DNA from 2 places in the Priestia sp. AB genome. Region 1 is predicted to be linked to the other one. Evidence: predicted binding sites of a transcription regulator. Region 1 holds the regulator's gene; the other holds the start of a gene.
What was found. The regulator Rex, encoded in region 1, represses fermentation and respiration genes when NADH is low (regulators of the CRP and FNR family bind a similar motif). The targets are predictions, from matches to a motif close to TTGTGAAATATTTCACAA.

Region 1 (15,022 bases):
ATATGTCATTAAACGCAAACCCCGGTTTAGACTTGGAAGAGTAGGAGACGAATGAGATTTATTTCTCATTCGTCTTTTTTGTGGGTAAAAATAATTTATCAACAATATTCAATAAATTTAGAATTTCCTGTGGATAATTATGTGGAAAAGTCCGTGCACTCAGTACACGGACATGTTATCAACAAGTTTTAATTATGAAAATCAGACAGATATCCACTATTTATTCACAGAGTGGATAAAGCTTGTCCTAAAGGGCACGAACAAGTAAATAGGGTGAATAAATACGAAAAAATACAGGCTATTCTTCTAGAAGCAGCTGTAATTCTTCCCACTCTTCCATTAATGTGGATAACTGTGAAGAAATTTTTTCATTTTCACCGTTTAATCTTGATACTTCTTCGTGGTTTTGATAAATTTCAGGATCACAAAGAAGTTCTTCATTCTCCGCTTGTGCGGCTTCTAATTTGTTTACTTCAGTTTCAATTTCTTCAATTCGGCGCGTTCGCTGCCTCATCAATTTCTTTTGTTCTTTATCTTGTTTATAGGACTGTTTATCTACTTTTACCGTACGTTCTTCGTTGGCTTTTATATTTTCTAATTCTTTGATTTCCTCTATTTCTGCTTTCTTTTCTACATAATAGTCATAATCTCCAAGAAATTCTTCTACCCCTTCAGGAGATAGCTCTGCTATTTTGTTTGCAATACGATTAATAAAATAACGGTCATGTGAAACAAATAATAGAGTCCCTGGGTAATCAATTAATGCATTCTCGAGTACTTGTTTGCTATCTAAATCAAGATGGTTAGTAGGTTCATCCAAAATTAAGAAATTAGCTTTTTGAAGCATAAGCTTCGCAAGAGCCAAACGTGCTTTTTCACCACCGCTAAGCGTCGAAACGATTTTCAGTACATCATCACCTGAAAACAGAAAATTTCCAAGCGCTGTACGAATTTCTTTTTCAGGTTTGGATGGGTAGTCATCCCAAAGCTCATTTAAAACGGTTTTATTAGACGTTAAATTAGCTTGCTCTTGGTCGTAATAACCAACCATTACGTTTGAGCCAAAAGAAATGGTTCCAGTCTTGAAGCTTAGTTTATCCACAATACCTTTTAATAACGTAGATTTCCCAACTCCATTAGGGCCAACCAATGCAAGGCTTTCACCTTTTTTAATCCGAAGGTTTGCCTCTTGGACGACATATTTGTTTTCATCATATCCGATAGACACGTTTTCGAGATTTAAGACTTCATTTCCGCTTTGACGCTCAATTTCAAACGAAAAACTAGCTGATTTTTCGCCTTCGTTAGGTCGATTTATTAACTCCATTCGATCGAGCTGCTTACGTCTGCTTTGCGCACGTTTTGTAGTCGATGCGCGGGCGATGTTTCGCTGAATAAAATCATTCAGTTTTGCGACTTCATCTTGCTGCTTTTCGTACTGACGCAACTCTTTTTCATATCGCTCTGCTTTTTGTACAAGGTATTTAGAGTAATTGCCCGTGTACTTGACCGTTGTTTTTTGTGTGACCTCATACACTTGATTTACGACTTTATCAAGGAAGTAACGATCGTGTGAAACAATTAAAATAGCTCCTTCATACCCTTGCAGAAACTGTTCCAGCCATGCTAAAGTTTCAATATCTAAGTGGTTGGTAGGCTCATCCAGAATAAGCAAGTCTGGCTTTGTTAAAAGCAGTTTTGCAAGAGCCAAGCGCGTTTTTTGTCCACCGCTCAAGGAGGAAATAGGGGTGCTATAGTCAAAGTTTGAAAAACGGAAACCGTGAAGAATAGATCGTGTATCCGCTTCATATTGATAGCCGCCTAAATCTTTGAACGTTACTTGAAGCTGATCGTACTCTTTGGTTAGTTTTTCGTATTGAACTGAATCATTAAAAATGTCTGGATCGCCCATCTTCGTTTCAAGCGTACGTAATTCTTTTTCCATCTTCTTTAATGGAGCAAAGACTGTCATCATTTCTTCCCATATGGAGAGTGTTGACTCAAGAACTGTATCTTGTCCCATATAATCAATGGAAACACCTTTAGGTTTAATAATTTCTCCGCTGTCATAAGAAAGCTGCTCAGCAATAATTTTTAATAAAGTTGATTTACCTGCACCGTTTCGTCCCACTAGGGCAATGCGGTCTTTTGATTGTACTTCTAACTTTATATTCGATAAAATGGGTTCTGCCCCATAGTATTTTGTAATACCGTTCAATTGTAGAATAATCATTTTTTCACCTCTAGTAGTATATCCATAGTGTATTTTAACATATTTTCAACTACAAGTTCTTCCTACAAGCGTTTGTAATTTGTAGAGGGACAAGAACAAATGATGAAGCGAATGTTTTGATTCATGAAATAAAATGATTTTACCTGCACATTTTATACAGGATACTATGTTAAAATAAGAGATAAGTGCATCTCTGAACTTATATATGATGGATGTAGAAAATCCGTCATGACTAACAAACGGATCCTTTGAAGGGCTAATTGCTTCGTTCTAGCTACCGACTTTAAGTATTCCTGGATAGACAAAAGGCGTCGGGGTGTGAAGCGGAGTATATATAAAACAAGAGAAAAGAGAGAGAATTGGAAGCGCTACCTCAAGGCGGTTGAGGCTTTGTGAAAGGTAATGCAATATGACTTGAAAATGTTAGTAATGACATACATGAACTGAGGGGGTACAACGTGAACACTGAACAATTAAAAATACCACAAGCAACGGCTAAACGATTGCCGCTTTATTATCGTTTTTTAAAAAACTTGCATGCTTCTGGTAAACAGCGTGTTTCGTCAGCGGAGTTAAGTGAGGCAGTGAAAGTTGATTCTGCTACTATTCGCCGGGATTTTTCTTACTTTGGAGCATTAGGGAAAAAGGGATACGGCTACAATGTGAATTATTTACTTACATTTTTCCGTAAAACGTTAGACCAAGATGAAGTAACGAAAGTAGCACTGATTGGCGTAGGGAATCTGGGAACGGCCTTTTTAAATTATAATTTTATTAAAAATAATAACACCAAAATTGAGTGCGCTTTTGATGTGATAGAAGATAAAGTCGGTACAAAAGTAGGCGACGTGCCGGTTTATCACCTTGACCAATTGGAAGATTATATGAGTGATGATATCTCAGTGGCGATTTTAACCGTTCCTGCCACTGTGGCTCAGCAAATTACCGATCGTTTAGTGAGTTGCGGAATTAAAGGGATTCTAAACTTCACTCCTGCACGCTTAAACGTACCGGATGAGATTCGACTGCATCATATTGATCTGGCTGTAGAATTACAGTCGCTTGTCTACTTTTTGAAAAATTATCCTGTTGAATAAGATGGACTGTGTTACGATTTCCTTAAGTCTAAATTAATAAGGAGAGTGGGAATATGGGGATTGGAGCAGGCAGTTGGATTATTATTGCGATTGTAGCACTGCTTATTTTTGGACCGAAACGGTTACCGGAGCTAGGAAGATCAGTCGGGCAAACGCTTAGAGAGTTTAAGCATGCCGCTAGCGGTGCCTCAGAAGATCGTGAAAAAGATAAACAGCGTCAAGTAGATGACAAAGAGTAAAAGGGTGATCATAGTATGACCGAACAAGAAATGTCAATATATGATCATATAGGAGAGCTGCGAAAGCGCATTTTAATTGTTTTATTTTTCTTTGTCATTGCCACAATTGGCGGCTTTTTTATAGCGGATAAGGTTATTGTCTATTTACAGCATGCTGATGAGGCAAAAAATTTAACGATGAATGCATTTAGGCTAACAGATCCAGTTAAGATTTATATGCAGTTTGCTGTTATTATCGGCTGTGTACTTGCAGCTCCTGTTGCACTGTATCAACTTTGGGCATTTATTAGTCCTGGTTTATATGAAAAAGAGCGTAAGGTAACGCTTGGATATATTCCTGTTTCCATTTTTCTCTTTATCGGCGGTGTCTCTTTTTCTTATTTTGTGTTGTTTCCATTTGTCGTCGATTTTATGACGCGCGTTTCTGATGAGCTGAATGTAAACCAAGTGATTGGCATTAATGAATACTTTTCTTTTTTAATGCAGCTCACACTGCCTTTTGGCCTGTTGTTTCAGCTTCCTGTTGTCGTCATGTTTTTGACGCGATTAGGAATTATCACGCCTATGTTTTTATCTCAAATTCGAAAGTATGCCTATTTCGTACTGCTAGTTATTGCCGCACTTATTACACCACCGGAATTGCTCTCGCACATGATGGTGACAGTGCCGCTCTTAATTTTGTATGAAATCAGCATCATTATTTCCCGCATTTCGTATCGCAAAGTGTTAAAGGCAAGGGCAGAGCAAGAAAGAGAAGATGTTAGTATGTAAAAAAACCACTGAAACAGTGGTTTTTTTATTTAGATGAATCATCTTGATTTTTATATTGCTGCTGCAACTTTTTAATTTTATAGTGCAAGATAAAAATGCGCACCGCAAATCTGAAATCGAACGCGGCTACGAGTGCAAATAAGATCGTGGGGAAATTCCACACGGTTTCCTGAGCATTTTGAATAGCCAGGTAGGTGAATAAAATCCCCATAATAATATAAATAAACCCTCGTGTTAAAGGGATATTCTTCATAAAAACATGCCTCCAAAAATAAACTGCATTTGTTCTGCTTGCTTTTGCATTTCTATAATTTTATCTGCAAAAATAGTTTGAGATAAAATAACGATTGTATTCATCAACACGTGAGCAATAATGGGTACAATAATTAGTTTTGTTCTTGCATAAAGGAATGCAAATACAAATCCCATGGCTGTATACACGAGCAAATGTTTAAAATCCCAGTGTACGGCAGCGAAAATAAGGGAACTAATAAATGCAGAGACAAAGAAATTATATCGTTTGTGAAGAGAGCCGAAAATAATCTTTCGAAAAATAATCTCTTCTAGAATTGGTCCAATAACAGACGTAACGACAATGAGGAACGGCGTTGCTTTAACAAGATTAACAATATTTTGTGTGTTTTCAGATACTTGGGTAATGCCAAGAGCGTGCTCAATCATACCTGCTACAGCTTGACCAGCCATAGCCAGGAACACCCCAAGGACTGACCAGACCACAGTTACCGTTGTTCCCGCATGTTCTATACGCATGGACATGTCACGGCGCAGCAGCAGTAAGACAATAAGTAAACCAAGGATAAAGCTAATGATGGTCCAATAAGTCAAAAGCATGACATTCGCTGTTCGAACTGGATATTGATCAAACATTCCTGTTAATTTTAACAGCGGTATACCAACAACTCCTGAAAACTGCATAAGGATGTAGGTGAGGATAACATACCAATAACGTTTTTCCAATCTTCTATACTCCTTTAAAAGGTTTTTATGTATATATGTCGAAGAAGTACTGTAAAGTTAGTAATTTCTTCTTGCTCGTATTGTAACATACATATTATTGAACAGAGAAAAGAATGCTTTATTTCTCAAAATCGTCGAAATCTAAAACTATTATATGTAGTTTTCGTAAATTTTAAATTTTTTTTGTTTAATACTTGCAAAAAAAACCCACTTTGTTTTAATATAATAATTGTGTTAGCACTCGTTGAGGTTGAGTGCTAATAAAAATGCAAACACATTATTTGAGGAGGTTGTTTCACTTGTTAAAGCCATTAGGTGATCGCGTAGTGATTGAACTTGTAAAATCTGAGGAAAAAACAGCAAGCGGTATCGTGTTACCGGACAGTGCAAAAGAAAAACCACAAGAGGGTAAAATTGTTGCTGTTGGTACAGGCCGAGTATTAGAAAGCGGTGAGCGTGTAGCTTTAGAAGTAGCTGCGGGCGATCGTATCATCTTCTCAAAATATGCGGGTACTGAAGTGAAATACGAAGGTACTGAATACTTAATTTTACGCGAAAGCGATATTTTAGCTGTAATCGGCTAATTTTAACCACAAACTTATCATACGTAAAAAATAGATTATTAAGAACTCTTGAGGAGGTCAAAGAACATGGCAAAAGATATTAAATTTAGCGAAGAAGCACGTCGCGCAATGCTACGTGGTGTAGATACATTAGCAAATGCTGTAAAAGTAACGCTTGGACCAAAAGGTCGTAACGTTGTATTAGAAAAGAAATTCGGTTCACCGCTTATTACAAATGACGGTGTAACAATTGCAAAAGAAATCGAATTAGAAGACGCATTTGAAAATATGGGTGCTAAATTAGTAGCCGAAGTTGCTAGCAAAACAAACGACGTTGCTGGTGACGGTACAACTACTGCAACAGTTTTAGCGCAAGCAATGATCAGAGAAGGTCTTAAAAACGTAACGGCTGGTGCTAACCCAATGGGTATCCGTAAAGGTATGGAAAAAGCAGTAGCTGTAGCGGTTGAAGAACTAAAAGCAATCTCTAAACCAATTCAAGGTAAAGATTCAATTGCTCAAGTAGCGGCTATCTCAGCAGCTGACGAAGAAGTAGGTCAATTAATTGCTGAAGCAATGGAGCGCGTTGGTAACGACGGCGTTATCACACTTGAAGAATCAAAAGGTTTCACAACTGAATTAGAAGTGGTAGAAGGTATGCAGTTTGACCGTGGGTATGCATCTCCTTACATGGTAACTGATTCAGATAAAATGGAAGCTGTATTAGATGATCCATACATCTTAATCACAGACAAAAAAATCGGTAACATTCAAGAAATCTTACCGGTATTAGAGCAAGTTGTTCAACAAGGCAAGCCTCTATTAATCATCGCTGAAGACGTAGAAGGCGAAGCTTTAGCAACATTAGTTGTGAACAAACTTCGTGGTACATTCACAGCTGTAGCTGTTAAAGCTCCTGGTTTCGGTGATCGTCGTAAAGCAATGCTACAAGACGTTGCGATCTTAACAGGCGGAGAAGTAATCACTGAAGAGCTTGGTCTTGACCTAAAAACAGCAAGCATCGATCAATTAGGTCGCGCTTCTAAAATTGTTGTAACAAAAGAAAATACAACAGTTGTAAACGGTGCAGGAAACGCAGAAGACATCCTAGCACGCGTAAACCAAATCAAAGCTCAGCTTGAAGAAACAACTTCAGAGTTTGACCGTGAAAAATTACAAGAGCGCTTAGCAAAACTTGCTGGTGGCGTAGCTGTAATTAAAGTTGGTGCGGCAACTGAAACTGAGTTAAAAGAACGTAAATTACGTATTGAAGATGCATTAAACTCTACGCGTGCTGCGGTTGAAGAAGGTATCGTAGCTGGTGGTGGTACTGCATTAGTAAATATCTATAATAAAGTAGCAAGCATCGAAGCTGACGGTGACACTGCTACAGGTATCAACATCGTATTACGTGCGATTGAAGAGCCTGTACGTCAAATCGCTCACAACGCTGGTTTAGAAGGATCAGTAATCGTTGAGCGTCTAAAAGGCGAAGCAGTTGGAACTGGATTTAATGCTGCAACTGGCGAGTGGGTAAATATGCTAGACACTGGTATCGTTGACCCAACAAAAGTAACGCGTTCAGCTCTTCAAAATGCTTCTTCTGTAGCGGCTATGTTCTTAACAACTGAAGCAGTTGTTGCTGACAAGCCAGAAGAAGGCGGAGCACCTGCAATGCCTGACATGGGCGGCATGGGTGGAATGGGCGGCATGATGTAATCACTGCCCTCTCTGAAAAAGCGACCAAGTACTCACTTGGTCGCTTTTTTGCGTGAGTTAATATTTTCAGATTTTTTGAAAATTTGTTAAGATAGTACTATGTTTATTGGAAAACTTATTAAACTCAAGGCTTAACTGAGTTTTAAGGGGGAGCTTTATTGATTCAGCCGGATCATATTAATAGTAAATTAAACCAAGTATTAGAAAACATCGATCAAATTGTGATTGGAAAACGTCAGGTATCTACGTTGAGTTTGGTTGCTTTGCTTGCAGAGGGGCATATTTTGCTTGAAGATGTGCCGGGTGTGGGGAAAACGATGCTCGTGAAGGCACTGGCCAAATCAATTGATGCAGAATTTAAACGAATTCAATTCACGCCTGATTTGCTGCCATCCGACGTAACAGGCGTTTCTATCTACAGTCCGAAAGACATGGAATTTCATTTTCGTCCAGGTCCTATCATGAGCCACATTGTACTCGCTGATGAGATTAACAGGACTTCTCCTAAAACACAATCGGCGCTTTTAGAAGCAATGGCTGAGCATCATGTAACAACCGATGGTATCACCCGGGAAATTCCAGCGCCTTTTTTTGTGATGGCTACTCAAAATCCTGTTGATTTTGATGGGACCTATCATTTGCCGGAAGCGCAGCTGGATCGTTTTTTATTCAAATTAGGCATGGGATATCCTACGCAAGAAGAGGAGCTTCAAATTTTAAATGGCGTATCTACCCAGATCAATCTTGAAGATGTCAAACCCGTCATGAGTATTCCAGAATTAGTACAGGCTCAAAAAGCTGTAAGCAGTATTTATGTAGATGATGCGATCAAGCACTATATCATTGAAATCATTCGCAAAACGCGCTCTCATCCACATGTTTCGTTAGGTATTAGTCCTCGTGGGACGGTTTCATTTATGAAGGCCGTTCAAGCATATGCTTTAGTGAAGGGAAGAGATTACTGTCTTCCTGATGATGTTCAAGAGCTTGCTTCGTATGTGTGTGCACATCGATTAACGCTAAGACCTGATACCCAGTACAGCGGCTTAACAGCGAGTGATGTGATGAAGCAAATTATGGCTGATACGAAAGTACCTGTTAAAAGGTAAAAGGGTACTTTATGAAACAGTATATAAAAGTGATATGGAATAAATGTAGAGACTGGTTCGTTTTATTCTGCATCTTTGCTGTTACGTTTTCTTACGCCATGTTTCAAGGGGGCTTTGTCAGCTGGTTTTTATTTTATAGCTTCTTACCTTTTGGATTATATGCGGTAGCCGTTTTGCTTTATCCGTTAAAGAAATGGAATGTTACTCGTGATGTGAAGCTACAGCCTCGATTCGCTGGAGATCATCTTTCGTATGACATTCATATTACACGCTCCTCGGCTTTTCCTGTTTATATGGCAGCAGTGAAAGAGGAGAGTAACCTTTTAGATCAAGAAGAAAGAACAATTTATCCGCTTTTTCAACGAAACGCTGTTATTCCGTATGAAAGATCGTTTGTAGAAAGAGGAGAATATGAACTTTTTACGATTTCGATTGAACTGAGTGATTTATTAGGAATTGTAAAAAAGAAGGCATATTATCCGCTGCAGCAGCGATTTATCGTGTATCCTCAGACTCATGAAATAGATATACCGTTCCTTTTAGCGGGAATAGAAGAAGGAAAAAATGAAGTTTCGACGGGGAATCAATCTACTACGTTAGTGACAGGCATTAGAGAATATCAGCCGGGTGATCGAGTAGGGTCTATTGATTGGAAGGCGACGGCTCGTAAAGCTACGTTGATTTCTAAAGAGTTCGGTCATTATCATGAACGGAGTATGATTATCATTGCAGATGTTATCAGCTCTTTATACTTTGAAGAACGAATGAGCTTTCTGGCATCCATGCTCATTCATGAAGAAACCAAGCGTAAAAAAATCGATTTTCTTTTAGCTGGAGATGCACTTTTTTCACCAAAAACCTCTGAACAAAGTGAGACTGATAACCTGTTGTATCACTTAGCGCGTGCACAGCCTATTAACAATCGAGCATTCGAAACAGAATTTAAGAGTATTGCCATTCAAAAGCAGCATTCTTTTATGGTCATTGTCAGTCAAGTTACAGGGACTCTCATTGGGCAGATTCAATCTAAGCTAAGTCTGCATGCTAAGGCATCAATAATTGTCGTTAAAGATGAAGGAGCAGGGCTTAGTGACGAAGAGACGGTTATTGTAAATGGAATACAATCTTCTGCTTTAACGGTTGAAGTCGTTAATATTCCTCTTCCTCTATCATCTAAAGGAAGTGAGGGCAGAAATAAGTGAATAAATCAGCTTTGTATGTAAAAAACATCTTATTGTACGCGGGAGCATTCTTTTTATTAGTGGAATGGCTTCTTCCTTTAAATGAAGTGACGGATACCAATCAAATTCAGTACTTTATCTTGTTTGTTGCTTACTGTTTTTTGTGTTTAACGTTTCGCTTGCCGTTTATCGTGATGACGTTAGGGAGTATATTGTTTATTTTGTTTTTGCTTCACAATCTCTATTTCCAAGGAGCCTTCTTTTCTTCAGACTGGCTTCCGAGACTTTTGGAGATTCTTCAGTCAGATGCACAAAGTATCATGGAGTGGAATATAGCGAATTTATCATTTGAAATGAGGAGCACTTTATTTTTTGTGCTGCTTTGGATTATGGCTTATTTAATTCGATATTGGATCTTTTATCAAAAAAGAATTTTCTTCTTTTTCTTCTTAACCATTTTGTATATTACCGTGCTGGATACCTTTTCTACTTACGATGCGGGAGCTGCTATTATTCGTGTGACGATTATCGGATTTTTATTAGTAGCCATGCTTCGCATAAATCCTGAACGCATAAAAGCTGCGAGCACTGAGCGTTTAGAAAATAGAAAACGATCGTTTCTTTTTCTAGGCAGCTTTTTAGCTATCGTCATTGTGCTGGCTTATCTCGCTCCTAAACCAGGGCCGCAGTGGCCAGATCCCGTACCTTTTATCACGGCGCATACAACAAATCAAGGACAGGGAGAATCTGCAAGCGGTCAACGAATTGGCTATGATATGGACGATTCTAAATTGGGGGGATCGTTTGTCAATGATGATACAGTTGTGTTTACAGCCAAAGTAGAGGATGAGCACTATTGGCGTATTGAAACGAAGGATGTTTATACAGGTAAGGGGTGGGAGCTGTCTAAAGAGGAAGAAAAAGTACCATTTAAAGGAAATGAAAACTTACTGCCTCAATATGACTCAAGTGTAGCAGGACAAGTAAGAAAAGCAGAAGTTGCCTATTCGCAGCCTTCTGTTCATCTTATGCATGTTCCTCAACTGCTGTCGCTAACCTTAAAAAATGGCATTCAAACCGATGTTACACCGACAAATGAAAAATTATATCCTTATCAAAATAACAAGCTTGTTACTGTTCAATCGTATGAGATGACGTATAAATATCCTGTATTTGATATTGGGCTTCTTCAGCAAGCAGAGGAAAAAAAGGCAGAGAGTTTAGAGAATAATAACGAATTTATAGCAAGGTATACACAACTTCCTGCTAACTTGCCGAAACGAGTAAAGGATTTAGCCCGTGAGGTAACAAAAAATAAGAACAATCGTTATGAAAAAGCGAAAGCCGTTGAAGAATACTTCCGATCAAATCCATATGTATATGATACTGAAAATGTTCCAATTCCTACGAAAAGTAAAGATTATGTGGATCAATTTTTATTTGATACAAAAAGAGGGTACTGTGATAACTTCTCTACCTCTATGGTCGTGCTGCTTCGTTCATTAGATATTCCTGCTCGGTGGGTAAAGGGCTATACAGAAGGTGATGCCACCGTCATTTCAGGAAGTAGTAAGTGGACAACCTATGAAATTACACAAAATAATGCTCATTCTTGGGTCGAAGTCTATTTTCCAGGAGCGGGTTGGGTACCTTTTGAACCAACAAAAAGTTTTTCTAATCCTTATGATTTTGTAGATAGCCAACCTAACAACTCTAGTGAAAATAGTCAAAGGGAAGAAGAGAAACAAGAAACGCAAGTGAAGGAGCAGCCTAAGGAAAAAGAGCTTCCGGTACAAGAAGAAAAAGCGAAAGGAAAAACAGCTTCTCTTCAAAATGCTAAGCTGTTTATGAAGTGGAAAGTGCTTTTCTGCGGACTGATTGTAGTTATGTTAATAGTAATATATCTCAATCGATTTAAATGGTTTTTACCTTTTTATATCTCTTTTTATAAAAAGAAAGAGAGTGTGGAAACCTTTGAATCAGCGTATGCTTTTTTACTTAAAAGACTCGCTGCAAATGGACTGAAGCGGCAAGGAAGTCAGACGCTGCGCGACTTTGCAGGAGAAGTAGATGAAAAATTAAATACGGTAAATATGCTACAATTAACGGAAAAATATGAGCGGGTTTTGTATCGAAATGCAGATTCCATAAAAGAATGGAAAGAGTCGATTGAATTGTGGGAAAATTTAATCAAAAAAACGAGTTCTTGACCATTGTTTCGCGGATTGATAGAATATTCTCGAACTTACTATAAATGTTTCGTATACCTTCATATATCCTCGATAATATGGTTCGAGAGTCTCTACCGGGTCACCTTAAACGATCTGACTATGAAGGCAGAACAGTCTATTTGACGATAAACGTCGTGCTCAACTAGACTTCTGCCTTTGTTTTTTGAGGGAGAAGTCTAGTTTTTTTTATATTTTAGGGCATAATAACAAGTGATTATTTACACATTCGGAGAGGTGAACAAGATGGAAGGCATGATTGTTGTATTAGATTTTGGTAGTCAATATAACCAACTGATTACGCGTCGCATTCGCGAGTTCGGAGTATATAGTGAATTGCATCCGCACACAATTACAGCAGAAGAGATTAAAGCATTAAATCCAAAGGGAATTATTTTCTCTGGAGGCCCAAACAGTGTGTACGGTGAAAACGCATTTCACTGCGATGAAAACATTTTTGAATTAGGTATTCCTGTTTTAGGTATTTGTTATGGAATGCAATTAATGACTCATCATTTTGGCGGGAAGGTAGAAGGTGCTAGCCATCGTGAATATGGTAAAGCAGCGATTAACGTACAAAACGATTCATTAATGTACCATGAGTTGCCAAAAGAACAAGTTGTTTGGATGAGTCACGGTGATTTAGTTGTAGAAACACCAGCTGGTTTTGAAGTGGACGCAACTAGCCCATCTTGTCCAATTGCCGCAATGAGTAGCAAAGATAAGAATATGTACGGAGTGCAGTTCCATCCAGAAGTTCGCCATTCAGTGCACGGTAACCATATCTTAAAGAACTTCGTGTTTGAAGTATGTCATGCTGAAGCAAACTGGTCAATCGAGAACTTCATTGAAGTTGAAATGGATAAAATCCGTGAAACAGTTGGAGATAGAAAAGTACTTTGCGCACTTAGCGGTGGAGTAGACTCTTCAGTAGTAGCTGTGTTAATTCACAAAGCAATTGGTGATCAGTTAACATGTATGTTCGTAGATCACGGTTTATTACGTAAAGGTGAAGCGGAAAGCGTAATGGAAACATTTAGCGAAGGCTTTAATATGAATGTAATTAAAATCGATGCAAAAGATCGCTTCTTAGAAAAATTAAATGGCGTATCAGATCCTGAACAAAAGCGTAAAATCATCGGTAATGAATTTATTTATGTATTCGATGACGAAGCTGCTAAATTAAAAGGGTTTGATTTCCTAGCTCAAGGTACGCTATACACAGATATTATTGAGAGTGGGACAGCTACAGCTCAAACGATCAAATCTCACCACAACGTAGGTGGATTACCGGAAGATATGCAGTTCAAACTAATCGAACCGTTAAACACGCTATTCAAAGATGAAGTACGTGCATTAGGTTCTGAATTAGGTATTCCTGACAACATCGTTTGGCGTCAACCTTTCCCAGGACCAGGTCTAGGTATTCGTGTACTTGGTGCAATTACGGAAGAGAAGTTAGAAATTGTACGTGAGTCGGATGCTATTTTACGTGAAGAGATTGCAAAAGCTGACTTAGAGCGCGATATCTGGCAATACTTTACGGTTCTTCCTGACATCCGCAGTGTAGGTGTAATGGGAGATGCTCGTACGTATGATTACACAATCGGTATTCGTGCTGTTACATCGATTGATGGTATGACTTCTGACTGGGCGCGTATTCCTTGGGATGTGCTTGAAGTTATCTCAACGCGTATTGTAAACGAAGTTAAGCATATTAACCGCGTAGTGTATGATATTACAAGTAAGCCACCTGCAACGATTGAATGGGAATAATATGTAAGAAAACCGAACAAACGGACATTCTTTTATAAGAATGTTCGTTTTTTGTTGACTTTTTTAAAAAGTTAATGGTAGGATAGTAACATAAAACAGCGAGATATAGCTTTAATGTCGTATAATATTGGGGATAAGGCCCAAAAGTTTCTACCGAGCTACCGTAAATGGCTTGACTACGAGAAAGTAATACATGTATGTGTAAAAATCTTTTGTTTTTTTTGCTCATACATTTCTCTTTTAGTCGATCTTATGCCTTTACGCGCCTAGTGTAGAGGCATTTTTTATGGCTTGCCTAAGTGCATGCGGCTTCTATAAAGGGAGGAAAAAACGTGAAGAAGTATTTTCGTTTTGAAGAGCTGGGTACTAGCTATCGAAAAGAGTTTATAGCTGGCCTTACAACTTTTCTATCTATGGCTTACATTTTATTTGTTAATCCATCTGTGCTATCACTAAGTGATGTAAAGGATCTGCCTGACAGTATGAGAATGGACCAAGGGGCTGTATTTACAGCTACTGCTTTAGCGGCAGCTTTGGGATCGATTGTTATGGGAGTGCTTGGTAGATATCCAATTTCATTAGCTCCAGGTATGGGATTAAACGCATTTTTTGCTTATACAGTTGTTCTGACAATGGGAATTCCATGGCAGACGGCTTTAACGGGTGTTATGATATCAGGTGTTATTTTTATTCTTTTAACATTAACAAGCCTGCGAGAAAAAATTATTAATTCTATTCCTATTGAATTAAAAATGGCTGTTGGAGCAGGTATTGGTTTATTTATTAGTTTTATTGGTATGAAAGGTGCCGGAATCATCGTCAAAGATGATGCCACATTTGTTGGACTGGGTGATTTAACTAACCCAACAACGTTACTTGCGGTTTTTGGCATTGTCATTACTATTGTATTAATGGTGCTTCGAGTAAATGCAGCTGTATTTATCGGTATGATTGTAACGGCTGTAGCGGGTATGGCTTTTGGTTTAATTGATACACCTAAAGCAGTTGTTTCATCAGTTCCTAGTCTTGACCCGACGTTTGGGGCAGCTTTTCAAAATATCGGTGATATCTTTACTGTAAAGATGCTAGTCGTCATTTTAACTTTCTTATTTGTTGATTTCTTCGATA
Region 2 (15,022 bases), on a different contig from region 1:
CCTAGTGCTTCAAAAATATCCCGCATCTTTTCCACGCAGCTGCTGCGTATATAACCCATCACGTATGGAAGCAGTACAGCGTTTGATTCACCGTGAGAAATATGAAACTGACCGCCTAATGGATAAGCAAGCGCATGAACACCGGCTACGCCTGCGTTAAAGAAAGCAAGTCCCGCTAAATAGCTTCCGTAGCTCATCTGAGTTCGCGCTTCTTTATCTTCGCCATCTTCTACAGCTGTTCTTAAAGAAGAGCTGATCATGCGTATAGCCTTTAGGGCTAAGGCGTCCGTTACTGGATTTGCATTCACTGATACATAAGCTTCCACGGCATGAGTTAATGCATCAATCCCTGTAGCCGCCGTTACTTTAGAAGGAACGCTCAGCGTAAGCTCGGGATCTACAATGGCAGCGTCTGCAAGCAAATGGTCGTGGGTCACGACGTCTTTGCTGCTTTCAAGAGATAATACAGAAATATTCGTTACTTCTGAGCCCGTGCCGGAGGTCGTAGGAATTAAAATTTTTGGAAGCCCTTTTTCCGTAATTTGTTTCGTGCCAGTTAAGTTCAAATATTCTTCTACAGCTCCGTCATGAACAGCTAAAACAGCCGTAAGTTTTGCTAAATCTAATGCGCTGCCCCCACCAACTCCAATGACTAAATCAAATTTTCGGCTTTTTGCGTAAGATACGAGTTTTTCACCAAGCGCTAAAGGCGGCTCTGGTGCCGTATCTGCGTATACATCTACTTCATATCCATTTTGGATAAGAGGAGCACTCACTTTATCTACAAGTCCAATGTCTTTTAATACGGGATCTGTGACAATTAAAATATGAGCAGGGTGATATTTTTTCACTTCCGGAAGCAGTTGTTGAAGTGATCCCCATCCTGTATAGCTGAGAGGGGTGAAAACTAGTTTTGAGATGGTCATTTGTTTGCCCTCCAATTTATAGAAAAATTTTTTATCTTAAGCAGTTGCTTGATTTCACTCGTAATAACCTTCAGTAGATTTGCGGAACTGCTGAAATTGATTTGCATCGTGACCAAACCAAACTTGCGAATTAGTTTCGTAGGCTAGACGGCGTATACGTTCAACCGTGTTTGCATACCCGAGAGAGTCGTAGATAATACCGGGTGGTTTCACAGGAGGACCATAGCTCTCAGCTGTATAGATTGCATCAGATGCTAAGATAATGCCACCTGTTTCAGGCAAATGAACATGAAGGCCAAGCATACCCCAAGCATGTCCGCTTCCAAAGTTCAATATATTAATTCCTTCTGCCAGTTTAATGGTATCTTCGTTTCGTTTAATCGTTTTCCAATGAAGGTCATTTTTTATCCACGCGTCAATGTCAGCCCAAATATAAGCACCTTCTTTTTGATTGCGTGCATAAGACTGAAGGGTGCCGTTTAACTCATCTTCATGAACGATAACAGTAGCGTTAGTGAACAATTCTAAGCAGCCAGCATGATCAAGATGAAGGTGGGAAGCAACAACAAATTTAATTTCTTTAGGATCAACCCCTAATTGTTCTAATCGATTCGGTAAATAACATTCTTCTGTAGCTGAGTAAGGAAACATTTGTTGAGTTGCTTCAGTCCAGCGTCCTTGTGGTCCCATTGATTCAGGATTGCAGGCTGTATCAAACAGAATTTTCCCTTCCGGATGATCGATTAATACAGTATAAATTGGAAACTCTACAAATTCCGTAGGTGTATGAGGGTTCTTAACAGTTGCTGGGTTATACATTGCAAGCATCCAGTTTTTATCCATTTGCATCGAGCCGTTATCCATCACATAAAGCTTTGAGTTAGGTTTAATAATATTACACATACAATAGCCTCCTAAACGTAGCGGGATTTTTATTTGTACTTTTAAAATGACTTTGTACTGCATTTACCCTATATTCTGGAGAGAATAATCCTTTTTAGAAAGGGGGAGACTCTCTCCTGTTCTTTCAACATACTAAACTGCAATTTCTATGCCAATATTCGAAAAGTAAATATTAGCTCAATTTTCCTTGATTTTTATAACCATGTGCTGAAAAAATTCACCGCTTTTAGAAGGAAAAAGCCTATTGTACATTGAATGGATAGTGGTGAAAAGTTTCACCGTATATTGGCGGAAATTCACCATAAGAAAGGAATATGAAATAATGACTTCTTTTAAAGAAAAAAAAGATTTGACGAACGAAACGTTACAGGCCATTATTGAATTCTCTACGGACGGAATATATGTAGTAAATAAAAAGGGAATAACGATATATGTAAATGAAGCTTATGAAAAAATCACAGGAACCAATAAACAAAACGTATTAGGAAAGCATATGCAAACCGTTATAGATGAAGGATATATTGATCAATCTGTTTCCCTACTTGTGTTAGAAGAAAAAAAACGGCGCTCTATTATGCAAACGATTTCAAGCGGAAGAGACGTTATGGTAACAGGAAATCCAGTGTTTAACAAACAAGGTGAAATAGAGCTTGTTGTTACCACTGTACAGGATATTACACAGTTAAACGCAGTTAAAAAAGAGCTGTTAAAGGTAAAAGAGTTTTCACATATGAATGCAAATAAATACGCTGTAAAAGTGAATGGGTCGGAACAGCCCCTAGTGTTTCAAAGCAATAGGATGAACTTGGTTTATCAGCAAGCCAAACGAGTAGCTCCGTTTCCTACAAGTATTCTTCTATCAGGTCCCTCAGGATCGGGAAAAGAAGTAGTCGCTAATCTTATTCATGATTCAAGCGATAGAAACAATCAGCCCTTCATTAAAGTGAACTGCGGAGCCATTCCTGAACCGTTGCTAGAATCAGAGTTATTCGGCTATGAAAAGGGAGCTTTTACTGGCGCTCGAAAAGAAGGGAAAATAGGACTGTTAGAACTCGCTGATGGCGGAACCTTGATGCTTGATGAAATTGGTGAAATGCCAATTTCCTTGCAAGTAAAACTGCTTCGAGTGTTACAGGAAAAGCAGGTACAGAAAATTGGAGGAACTAAAACAAAAAGTATCGATATACGAATCATTTCGGCAACAAATCAACATCTAGGAGAGCTTATTAAAAAGGGTAGGTTCCGTGAAGATTTATACTATCGTTTAAAGGTAGTTGAAATCACCCTTCCGCATTTATCTCAACGTAAAGAGGATATTAGTTTACTCGTTGATCATTACGTTTCCTACTTTTGCAGCTTGTATTACGTCCAAAAGCGCATATCAAATAAAGCGAAGCAAATGCTAGAAGCGTACCAATGGCCGGGAAATGTAAGAGAGCTTCGAAATATGGTTGAGAATATGATTGTGTCTATTCCTGGTGAAATAATTGAAGCCCATCATTTACCTTTTCATACTTATAATGAAGATGAAAAATATGATTATTTACCTCTAAAAAAGAAAGTGGAGCAGTTTGAACAGCGGCTCGTTAAAGAAACTATTCAACATTGTTCATCACTCCGGCAAGCAGCGAAAGAATTAGGTATCGATCATTCTACTTTGATAAAGAAACTAAAAAGATGGGAATGTAAAGAAAGAGAGGAGCAGGCTTGAGATACGTAACAAAAGAATTAGCTCAGAAAATTGTGTGTAGAACGATGGAGATTATTGATTGCAACATTAACGTAATGAACGAAAAAGGAGTCATTATTGGTTCGGGTGACAAAAATCGAATGAATCAAATCCACGAAGGAGCGTTAATGGTATTAAAAAGCGGCAGTTCCTACGAAATCACTCAGCAGCAGGCTGACTCGCTGCGAGGGGCCAAACCGGGCGTGAATTTGCCTATTTTCTTTAACGGAGAAATTGTTGGAGTCGTGGGGTTAACAGGACTGCCAGAACAGATTCGTAATTACGGAGAGCTTGTGCGCATGGCGGCTGAAATGATTTTTCAAGAAATGATTTTAATAGAGGAAATTCAATGGGATGAACGATTAAAAGAAGAGCTGGTTCATCAGCTTCTTCAACAAGAAGATCCGTTTGACTCTTTATTTTTTGACCGGGCGAATCGCTTTGATATTAATTTATACCTTCCACGAGTGGCAGTGATTGTTACAGCTGAAAATCGTCATAAAGTCATGAAACTTGTAAAGAAATACATAGCTAATAATGACTTATACGCTATGCTTCCAGACGGGGTGGTCTTATTAAAATCTATAGAAGCCGGAAGCGCTAGCAGCTATGCGGAACAGCTGGAAAAACAGCTTCGGGCGTCTGGTATGGTGTGTAAATTAGCGGCAGGATCTTTTCAAGCTGATTTTAAAGGCCTTCATGTATCTTATCAGCAGGCAAAAGATACGCTTGCGGTCGGTTCAAAGCTTCATCCAGAAGCTGATTTCTACTGCTATGCGGATTATCAAATTCCCGTACTGTTACGTCAACGCGCCGGTTTTCAAGAAAATCATGATCTGTTGGATCACTATAAAAAGCTAAAGGAATATGATAAGAAAAAAGAACTTATCGAAACGTTAACGGTCTACATAGAAGAAAATGGCGAAGGAAGCACGGCAGCTAAAAAGCTTTTTATACATCGAAATACGCTAAGCTACCGTCTAGATAAAATCCAAAGCATCACGGGAAAAGATCCAAGGAAAGTAAAAGACCTTCTCGAACTGTATGTAGCGCTACTGTTATCTAAAATTTCATAATTGTGCACGTGCATAAAAGATCTTGCGATAGCAAGGTCTTTTTTTGTTGAAGTGACTAATGAAAGAATTGAAGGTAGCGCTTACAATTAGCATTGGGGATAGAAGAAACAAGAAAGGGGATGCTTTATGGACGTTCAAGTAAGCGCGTTAGGCGCGATTTGTGCATTAGTAATTGCCATTATATTAATTCTAAAGAAAGTGGCTCCTGCATACGGAATGATAGCCGGAGCTTTAATAGGAGGACTGATTGGCGGAGTTAATATTGCTGATACCGTTACTTTAATGATTGAAGGAGCGCAAGGCATCATTCCCGCAGTGCTGCGGATTCTTGCAGCTGGTATATTGGCCGGGGTATTAATAGAATCAGGTGCTGCAGCAGTTATAGCAGAAACCATTGTAAAAAAACTAGGGGAAACAAAAGCGCTTTTAGCTCTAGCGCTAGCCACACTCATTCTTACGACAGTAGGTGTGTTTGTGGATGTGGCTGTGATCACAGTGGCGCCTATTGCTTTAGCAATTGCTAAACGTACGGGTATGTCAAAGCCAGCTATTTTATTAGCGATGATTGGAGGAGGAAAGGCAGGAAATTTAATGTCTCCTAATCCTAACGCCATTGCTGCTTCAGATGCATTTAATATTCCGCTTACATCCGTGATGGCTGCAGGAATTATTCCCGCTATATTTGGCGTAACGGCCACTTATATAGTAGCCAAACGATTAGTGAAAAAAGGAACAATGGTTCAAATTGAAGAAATAGATACAGTGGATGCAAGCAGCTTGCCGCTGTTTTTAACGGCCATCATAGCACCAATTGTTACCATCGTGCTACTGGCGCTGCGCCCGCTTTTTGATCTTAATATTGATCCAATGGTTGCGCTTCCTGTAGGAGGAATTGTGGGTGCCATTGTGATGAAAAAAGGAAAACAGCTTAATACATACGCTATTTCTGGATTAGGAAAAATGTCAGGTGTAGCCATTATGCTTCTTGGAACAGGGACATTAGCAGGAATCATTGCTAACTCTCAGCTAAAAGACGTGATTATTCAAGGCTTGTCTGCCATTGGATTGCCAGCTTATGTTTTAGCTCCGGTTTCAGGTATTTTTATGTCAGCGGCAACCGCTTCGACAACAGCAGGAACAGCAGTCGCAAGCCAAGTTTTTGGCTCGACGATTTTAGAGCTGGGCGTTTCTGCTTTAGCCGGAGCTGCTATGGTTCATGCCGGAGCGACCGTACTTGATCACCTCCCGCACGGAAGCTTTTTCCACGCAACGGGCGGAAGTGTAAACATGAAAATAAAAGAACGTTTAAAATTAATCCCTTACGAATCGCTTATTGGACTCATTATGGCAATTGTATCTACGCTTATATTTGGTGTATTAAAGCTATACGGGTAAAAACAAAAAGGAGTGTTTCTATGAAAATTGTGATTGCACCGGATTCATTTAAAGAAAGCTTAACGGCTTTGCGCGTTTGTGAAGCGGTTGAAAAAGGAATAAGAACTCATTTTCCAGACGCTGAGATTAGTAAAGTACCTATGGCAGACGGTGGAGAAGGAACCGTTCAGTCGCTTGTGGATGCGACGGGCGGACAAATTATACAAGCTAAGGTAACTGGACCTTTAGATAAAGAGGTGGAAGCTTTTTACGGAATTCTTGGAGACGGCAAAACGGCTGTTATTGAAATGGCAGCCGCTTCAGGCCTTCATCATGTCCCTGTCGATAAACGCAATCCACTTGTCACAACAACGCGAGGAACCGGCGAGCTCATTCTTAAAGCGTTAGATCACAAAGTGAAGCATATCATTATTGGCATCGGAGGAAGTGCTACAAATGATGGAGGAGCCGGTATGGCAAAAGCTTTAGGGGCAAAGCTTTTTGATGCTAAAGGAGCAGAAATAAAAGAAGGAGGGGGCAGCTTAGATCAGTTAACTTTTATTGATCTTACAAACTTGGATTCTCGGCTTGCTGAAGTCAAAGTAGAAGTTGCGTGCGACGTAGACAATCCGTTAACGGGTGAAACCGGAGCATCCGCTGTGTTTGGTCCTCAAAAAGGCGCAACTCCTGATATGGTTAAACAGCTTGATCGTAATTTAGCTCATTACGCAGCGATTGTTGGAAAGGAAATGGGTATTCATATTCAAAGTGTTCCTGGTGCCGGAGCGGCAGGAGGACTAGGAGGGGGCCTGCTGGCATTTTTATCTGCGGAGTTAAAGCCAGGTGTAGACATTGTCATTAAAGCAACTCAGCTAGAAAGCTATATTAAAAATGCCGATCTTGTCATTACCGGTGAAGGAAGAATAGATGGTCAAACCATTTACGGAAAAACACCCATCGGCGTAGCCAAAACAGCAAAAAAGCATAGCGTTCCCGTGATAGCGATAGCAGGAAGCATTGGAGCGGGAAGCGAAGCTGTGTATGAACACGGTATTTCTGCTTTATTCAGCGTCGTGCCCGGGGCAGTAACTCTTCCGGAAGCGCTAGAAAAAGCTGATGAAAATATTGAAAGAACGGCTAAAAACGTAGCGTCAGTTATACGCTTAGGAATCAAGTAAAGGGGTTACAGTTTTTATTGTTCTCTTTTTAATAAATAGTAAAAGGTCTCTTCCATAAGAAGAGGCCTTTTTTTCGTTTAGTGCTGAAGTAAGCTGCTATCATTCTTTTAAATTTTATATAGGAAATAGAACTAAACGTTTTCTGAAGCGTCATAGTAAGTAAGCAGTTACAAAGAGTCACTAGCATGGGCATCTGCTTGTTAACTGCTACTTACGGAAAGGAGAGGTAAACGTGCAAAAAAAGGTTAGGTTCTTGAGAATTCTACGAAATGTGATAGTAGCTATATTGGGGATATGCATTATTTGGGTTGTAACGAATCAAGTTATAACGGCAGTAGAAAAGAAAAAGTACCCGCCTATTGGTCAATTAGTAGAGGTTAATGGCAGAGATATTCATGTATATACAAAAGGTAAAGGAAAAAATACAATTGTACTACTAACTGGCCTAGGAACGACTGCGCCTGCACTGGATTTTGAACCTTTAGTAAATGAACTGTCGAAGGATAATAAAGTTGTGGTAGTAGAACCATTTGGATACGGATGGAGTGACATTACGAATAAAAAGCGCACAGTAGAAAATAGTGTAAGTGAAATGAGAGAAGCTTTGCAAAAATCGAATATAAAGGGTCCGTATATATTAATGCCACACTCGGTTTCTGGCGTTTACAGCATGTATTACGCTAATAAATATCCAGATGAAGTAAAAGCAATTATTGGAATAGACCCTACGTTGCCACAAGTGCTGGATTATTTTAAAGAAGAAGCGCCGAATATACCAAGTTTGATGAGTGTTTTAGCGCCAAGTGGAGTTGCTCGCTTAGCCCTGCTTACTAGTCCTAATCAGTATCTACCGCTAGCCGAAGAAGGAACGTATACAGCAAAAAATTTAAAAATGACAAAAGCAATCTCCAGCTGGAAAGGCTACAACAAAAACGTCATTGATGAAGCAAAAGAGCTGAACAACAATATAAATAAAACTCTCGATATGTCGTTTCCTTCAAAAATGCCCGTAATGATTTTTACTAGAAAAATAGATAAAGAAGCAAAAGAAGGAAAATCGAATATTACGTTTTATCAAAACCAATTAAGTCACGTATCGTCGCAAAAACTAGTCGTTTTACAAGGTCATCACTATTTACACTGGACGAAGTACAGAGAAATGAGCAAATATGTAAATGATTTTATAGATACATCTGTTAATTCAAGTAAAAAGAAATAAAGTTGATTTAAGAAAAGTAGTCCGAACATTGGATCTCCTTTTTCTAGTAGAGTGAAGAACGATAACTAATTTATTCGTTCTATGTCTATAAATGTTATAATTAACCAATCGTTAAATTGGTTTACATATAGAGGATGAAAAACATGATTAAAGCCGTCATTTTTGATTTAGATGGGACATTATTAGATCGAGACAGTTCACTGAAGCTTTTTATTCAAGATCAGTACGAGAGATATAGTGAAGAACTAGCACTCATACCGAAGCAAGAGTACACATCTAGATTTATTGAGTTAGATCAAAAAGGCTACGTATGGAAAGATAAAGTATATAAGCAGCTTTTGACTGAATATGATATTCCAAGTTTAACGTGGGAAGGGATGCTAGACGACTACCTTCACTATTTTCCAGCTCACTGCGTTCCGTTTTTACATATGGAGGATGTACTAAAAGAGCTAAAGAAAAAAGGGTTGTTACTAGGCATGATCACAAATGGTTTTACGGACTTTCAGTGGATGAATATTAAAGCGCTTGGAATTGATCACTATTTTGATACTATACTTGTTTCCGAGCAAGAAGGCATTAAAAAGCCGCAAAAAGATATCTTTTTGCGAGCGTTAAAAGCGCTCGATGTGTCGGCTGAAGAAAGTGTATATATCGGGGATCATCCAGAAAATGATGTGCTTGGCGCAAGAGGCGCAGGCATGCATGCTGTATGGAAAAAAGACGTTTTCTTTGACGGAAGTTTCACAGATTCGTATGTAATAGAGGATTTAAAAGAGCTGTTAAACGTTATTAATGAGTTTCAAGCATGCTGATGGGAAAAGGGGAAACACGATGAAAGCCGAAGTTCGTCTATTGACTGATGAAGATCTTAAAGAAGCAGCAATCATCTATACAAATGTTTTTAGTGCCTCACCGTGGAATGAGCCTTGGAGTATAAACACTGCTTATGCTCGTTTATACGATATCAGTAAAACTCCAGGTTACATAGGGATAGGTTACTTCCACAGTGAAAATAATAAGCTCATAGGATTTATAGTAGGAAATGAAGAACAGTGGGCGAACTATAAGACGTTTTATGTAAATGAAATTTGTGTGTTAAGCAACACTCAGCAAACTGGCATAGGAACGAGTCTTTTATCTTTCCTTAACGAGTTACTTATACAAAAAGAAGTAAAAGAAGTCTACGTGTCTACTGAAAGAGGCCAAGGCAAACCAGAACGTTTTTTTGAAAAGAACGGTTTTGTTACTCATGAATCTCGTATACTGATGACAGTGAATGTAGATGAAATATAAGTGGATGGGTGTAGGGGATCCGCTTTGTTATTTCAGGAGGCACGGTTCATAAAGCAGGAGGAAATAATTTATGATTTTTTCGCTACTAGTTTTAGTCGCTATTTTAACAGTGAGTATTCCGCTGATGATTATTATTATTAAAACAGTTTGGCACCGAAAGCTTCCTCGTAATTACTATACGCCGTTTGACTATCTTGCTGCACAAACAGAAGAAGAGTTTCATGAAGAGCAAAATGAACGAGAACTAGAAGAAAAAGAAGGAGATGTTGCAAACAGAAAGAGCTAAAGGTCGTTTTCAACTCCTTCTGTTTACAGCCCACCCCTCCACAATTTCCGTAAATTCACTTAGGTGTTCTTCAAATATCCGCTTACGATGTCCGTTTGCTCCTGATGGATGTGGAAAGCCAAATAAATACGTATGCTGAGAAAGCGAAGATTCACTTGAAAGTTTTCTTAAAACACTTTCAACTGCTTTTCCTAGCGGAACGATTAAGCACGGATTCTTTATTTCGTTCAATTCCTGTGGAAACACTTCAAAAGCATAGTGTGAAAGAAGCGCTGATCGTTCAATTGGCGGCTGATGACCCGTATAGTTTTTTCCTTTGTAAAACACAGGATACTTTAATACGGACGTTGTATGCAGCATATCTCGCTGTGAAGCAAATAACTCAGCGGCACTGTCCATAACGATCGCTTTTTGAACGCCGCATCGATCTAACATGTCTATTAAATTTACTCTCATCGTTCCGCTAAAGCTAGCGGCTTTTTTTGTTTCGTACAGTACTTGTTCAAGCGGATGATGATGGGACAGGCTGGAAACGCATTGTTTAAAAGCGGTTTTCATTTGAAACCAGCCTGGTGTGATGCCGGCAATAATAATATGAGCGTTTGGATTTATGTAATCGTTATGGGGTGAGTAGTACATGCTTAGTTCCTTTTCTTGACCGATTAAAAAGCCTTTTTGCAACAGCTGTTCTTTCGTGAAATTCATATTATGTAATTGTTGAAGGGTAGGCAGACATTGTTGAAAATAAGAATGTTGGCTAATCATATGCTCTCTCTTTCCTTATCAGTATTTCTCCTTTTATTTTCCCCAACAAACCGTTTTATATCAAATCTGAACAAATTCTTATGAAAATTAATGTTTACTAAAAGTTTACTTAAGTTTTAGTGCAGGGTCATAAAAACAAAGTAGTAATAGCGGATTTTTGTCATTTTAACGGCGAAACTAACAAAAGAAATGAAGAATTTTGGAGAATATTTTAATAAATTTACTGAAATTTTAAAATTATTTATTGAAAGCGTTTTATTAATGTGCTATTCTTCCAATATAAGAGATAAATATTTAGTAAAAATAGAAGATTATAATAGAGAGGTAAAAATATGGCAACTTTAAAAGATATAGCGGCGTACGCTAATGTTTCCAGTTCAACCGTATCCAGAGTACTAAATAATGATCATACGCTTTCTGTATCTGAGGTTACTCGTGAGCGCATTCTTCATGCAGCCAAGGAACTGCAATATACGCCCGTGAAGATACGAAAAGGAACGGCAAACGGAAAAGACATAGAAGCTCCAAAGATAGGTATTATTTTTGCTCAATCCCTTGAAGAAGAGCTAGTAGACCCTTTTTTCTCTTCTATTCGCCATGGAATAGAGAGTGAATGCGCAGAAAAAGAAATTTTTACAGTAAAGTCATTTAGACTAAAAGGCATGAAGCAAGAAGAGCTGCTGCAGGATCTTGATGGAGTAATTGTAGTGGGAAGAGTTAGTCCAGAAACGGTTCAAGAAGTGAGCAATCATTTAGATACTATTGTTTTTATCAATCACAAAGCGGATGAGGATTTGTACGATTCGGTCATGATTGATTTTGAGAAAGCTACTAAACATGCATTAAATCATTTATTTGATCTCGGTTATAAAAGAATTGGCTATATCGGAGGGACAGAAAGAGAACATTATATCAATGGAAGTTCTATTATTGAAGATCAGCGTCAAACGGTTTTTGAACGCGTTATGCATGAAAAAGGCCTGCTCGATTCTGAGAAAGTTTATGTCGGCGAATATTCAATGAATGAAGGATATGAGCTGATGGGACAAGCGATTAAGCAAGGAAATCTTCCTCAGGCATTTTTTATCGCAAGTGATGCAATGGCGATAGGAGCAATGCGTGCCTTGCAGCAATCAAATATAAAGGTTCCTGAAGACGTAGCGATTGTAAGCTTTGATGATGTGGATATCGCAGCATTTGCGAGTACGCCGCTCACCACAGTTAAAGTATATACCGAAGAAATGGGAAGGCAGGCTGTTAAAATGCTAGTAGATCGATTAAGCGGCAGGTCCATTCCTTTAAAAGTCATGGTGCCGACTAAATTAATTTATCGTGAAAGCTGCGGAGCCTTACTCAAAAAACAGTAGCCTAAAAGTTATAACTTGAAAGGGGGTGATAGAAAAGAAGAATTCATACATAAAGAGTGATAAGGGGGAAGAAAAATAGAAAAAACCATAGAAAAAGCAGGTTAAAAAGCCCTAGAAACTACATACTTATTGGCAGATAAGTATGTAAATGAAAAAGCTTTTTCATCTCTAGGACTCTTTGAACCTTTGTAAAAGTATAGGATTAAATTATAAGTGACTTTATTTCGTTGTGCAATGAATTTGTCTATGTATAAATAACTGAATATTCAGTTATTTATGTCTTGATAGAGTATAAGGAGGAAAAAAGATAAATGAAAAAGCTTACGTATCTTTTCGTTCTATTACTAGTCTTTTCTGTTGTGGCAGCGGGCTGCGGAAATAAAGAAGCGGCAACAGGCGGAAATGGAAAAACAACGTTAACGCTTTTTTCTACGATGAGTAATAAAGGCGAGAGAAAAGCGCTTCAAAACGCGATTGCAGAATTTGAAAAACAAAATCCAGATATTAAAATTGATGCGAATTTTCCGGGTAACGGCTATGAAGATATGCTTCGTGTGAAAATGGGTGCAAATGATATGCCTGATTTATTTGATACGCACGGCTGGTCTCAGCTTCGCTACGGTGAGTATGTAGCAGATTTAAAAGATATGGATTGGGTTCAGCATTTGGATCCGGCGCTAAATCAAATTTTAAAAGATAAAAGCGGCAAAGTGTATGCGTATCCTTTAAATCAAGCAAAAGACGGAATTAGCTATAATGCGACGCTGTTAGAAAAATACGGAATAAAGCCTCCTAACACAATGGATGAATTTATAACAGCGTTAGAAACAGTAAAAAAGAAGAGCAAAGGAGAAGTAGCGCCTCTATGGATCCCAGGAGGGGAAAATGGCAATATTGCTCAAGTGTTTGATCAGCTGGCTACACCTCAGCTTATTACAGCAAAAAATAAGAACTACGCTAAGCAGTTGGAAAAAGGAACGTTTAATTGGTCAAACTACACGCCGCTAGCGGAAACAATGGCAGAAATGAAGAAAAAAGGGCTGTTGAATGAAGATGTATTAACCGCAAAAGTATCTCAAGCAACGGAATTAATGGCTCAAAATAAAATTGCTTTCACATTTGTGGGCGGATCTCTTGGACCGGATGCAACAGAATTAAATCCTGAAGTAAAAGTAGGAACGGTACCGGTGCCTGCTATTCATAAAGGCGGTACGCAAAGCTGGATCGGCGGAGAGCGCTTTACCCTTGCTGCGTGGAAGGATTCTAAGCACCTTAAAGAAGCCAAGAAATTTATTGAATTTGTGTCACAGCCGGAAGTTGCCAAAAAGATTGCCGAAGGAACGTCTTCAGCATCGGCTCTGACAAACAATAAAACACAAAACTACTACTCTGAATACTACGATAAGTATAGCGATATTAAAGTTGAGCCATACTTCGACCGAAAGTATTTACCGAGCGGCATGTGGGCAGTGATGTCTTCTACAGGTCAAGAATTGCTAGCGGGAAGTTTAACGCCAAAGCAATTATCAAAAGAGATGGAAAAAGAGTACAAGCGTCTCAGTAAACAATAAAATAGTGTACAAAAGTTCTTTGTTCGCCGAGAAGCAGGGAGATAGGCTTCTGCATCTTTTCAACACAAGCTGAAATAGGAGTGAACACGATGAATGAATTAGTCAGGAAAGGGCCGGTTTCTGTAGTAAGAAATACGAAAAAACGAAAGAAAAAATTAAAAACAGAGTCCTCTTTATGGTGGATGTACCTTCCCGGCTTAGTAATTATCACCGTTTTTATTATCTATCCCTTTATTAACGGAATTAGACTTTCCTTTACTAATTGGAATGGATTTTCACAAACATATGATTGGATTGGGCTCCAGCAGTATAAACGTTTGCTTGCAGATCCAACGACTTGGCTTGTGATAAAAAATACGCTGCTCTACGGAATAGGCAGTACTATTTTTCAAAATATTATAGGCTTGTTATACGCTTTGCTTCTCAATCAAAGCATTAAAATGAAAGCTGTAACAAGAACAATTGTCTATCTTCCAGTTATTATCAGCCCAATTATTATGGGGTATATCTGGTACTTCTTTTTTGCCTACCAAGGAGGCGCTTTAAATGACCTTCTTGTGTTTTTAGGCTTTGAGAAGATTAATGCTTTGGGAACTCCAGAGCTTAACTCTTGGATTATCGTGTTCGTCAATACGTATCAATTCGTTGGAATTGCGATGATTATTTATTTAGCGGGGCTGCAAAGTATTTCAAAAGATTACTACGAGGCAGCGCAGCTTGACGGAGCATCTGCTCTTCAGCAGTTTAAAAACATCACGCTTCCATTGCTCATGCCTTCTATTACGATTAATGTCGTTTTAAATATTATCGGGGGTTTAAAACTGTTTGACGTCATTGTTGCGCTGACAGGAGGAGGACCTGGAGATGCATCGCAGTCGATGTCTACTTTTATGTATGACTTATATTTTAGAAGACAGGACGCCGGCTATGCAGCAACTCAAGGTGTGTGCATGGCGCTTATTATCTTAGTCATTAGCTTATCAGCACTTGTGTACTTTAAGCGAAAGGAGACAGAAGCGTGATGGACTATACAAATAAACGGAAAAAACGATTTTTTACCTTTCTAGCGCTTTGTATAACGCTCGTTCATATTGTCCCTTTTTATATTCTAGTTACGACTTCTTTAAAAGCAACCGGGGATTTTAGTTCCAAATGGGTATTTCCAAAAAGCATACACCTTGAAAATTTCACAGCGGCTTGGGAGCAAGCGAATTTAGGCAGTTCTTTTATGAATACGTTTATCATTACGTTCGTTTCGGCGGTTCTGCTTATTTTTTTAGGATCAATGGCTGCGTATCCTCTAGCGCGCCGCCAGACGAAACTAAATAAGTA

Region 2: a site for Rex is predicted at 2,093-2,110, ahead of ahlS (AhlS family quorum-quenching N-acyl homoserine lactonase). Genes of this name have one in related genera too.

The regions. Positions count from the first base shown of each region.
Region 1 is NZ_JAQMYN010000031.1:829-15,850, reverse strand. It holds gene tsaD (tRNA (adenosine(37)-N6)-threonylcarbamoyltransferase complex transferase subunit TsaD) at 1-44, shown strand, start outside; gene POF52_RS30175 (ABC-F family ATP-binding cassette domain-containing protein) at 299-2,233, opposite strand; gene POF52_RS30170 (redox-sensing transcriptional repressor Rex) at 2,692-3,330, shown strand; gene tatA (twin-arginine translocase TatA/TatE family subunit) at 3,384-3,569, shown strand; gene tatC (twin-arginine translocase subunit TatC) at 3,585-4,340, shown strand; gene POF52_RS30155 (YdiK family protein) at 4,366-4,593, opposite strand; gene POF52_RS30150 (CPBP family intramembrane glutamic endopeptidase) at 4,590-5,318, opposite strand; gene groES (co-chaperone GroES) at 5,618-5,902, shown strand; gene groL (chaperonin GroEL) at 5,969-7,600, shown strand; gene POF52_RS30135 (AAA family ATPase) at 7,759-8,709, shown strand; gene POF52_RS30130 (DUF58 domain-containing protein) at 8,721-9,911, shown strand; gene POF52_RS30125 (transglutaminase TgpA family protein) at 9,908-12,100, shown strand; purine riboswitch at 12,140-12,241, shown strand; gene guaA (glutamine-hydrolyzing GMP synthase) at 12,365-13,894, shown strand; purine riboswitch at 13,992-14,093, shown strand; gene POF52_RS30115 (NCS2 family permease) at 14,227-15,022, shown strand, end outside.
Region 2 is NZ_JAQMYN010000007.1:285,349-300,370, reverse strand. It holds gene POF52_RS21750 (iron-containing alcohol dehydrogenase) at 1-926, opposite strand, end outside; gene ahlS (AhlS family quorum-quenching N-acyl homoserine lactonase) at 981-1,829, opposite strand; gene POF52_RS21740 (sigma-54 interaction domain-containing protein) at 2,152-3,540, shown strand; gene POF52_RS21735 (sugar diacid recognition domain-containing protein) at 3,537-4,634, shown strand; gene POF52_RS21730 (GntP family permease) at 4,761-6,029, shown strand; gene POF52_RS21725 (glycerate kinase) at 6,050-7,186, shown strand; gene POF52_RS21720 (alpha/beta fold hydrolase) at 7,512-8,405, shown strand; gene POF52_RS21715 (HAD family hydrolase) at 8,549-9,220, shown strand; gene POF52_RS21710 (GNAT family N-acetyltransferase) at 9,240-9,701, shown strand; gene POF52_RS21705 (DUF3951 domain-containing protein) at 9,772-9,987, shown strand; gene POF52_RS21700 (hypothetical protein) at 9,997-10,752, opposite strand; gene POF52_RS21695 (LacI family DNA-binding transcriptional regulator) at 11,085-12,119, shown strand; gene POF52_RS21690 (ABC transporter substrate-binding protein) at 12,431-13,690, shown strand; gene POF52_RS21685 (carbohydrate ABC transporter permease) at 13,780-14,712, shown strand; gene POF52_RS21680 (carbohydrate ABC transporter permease) at 14,712-15,022, shown strand, end outside.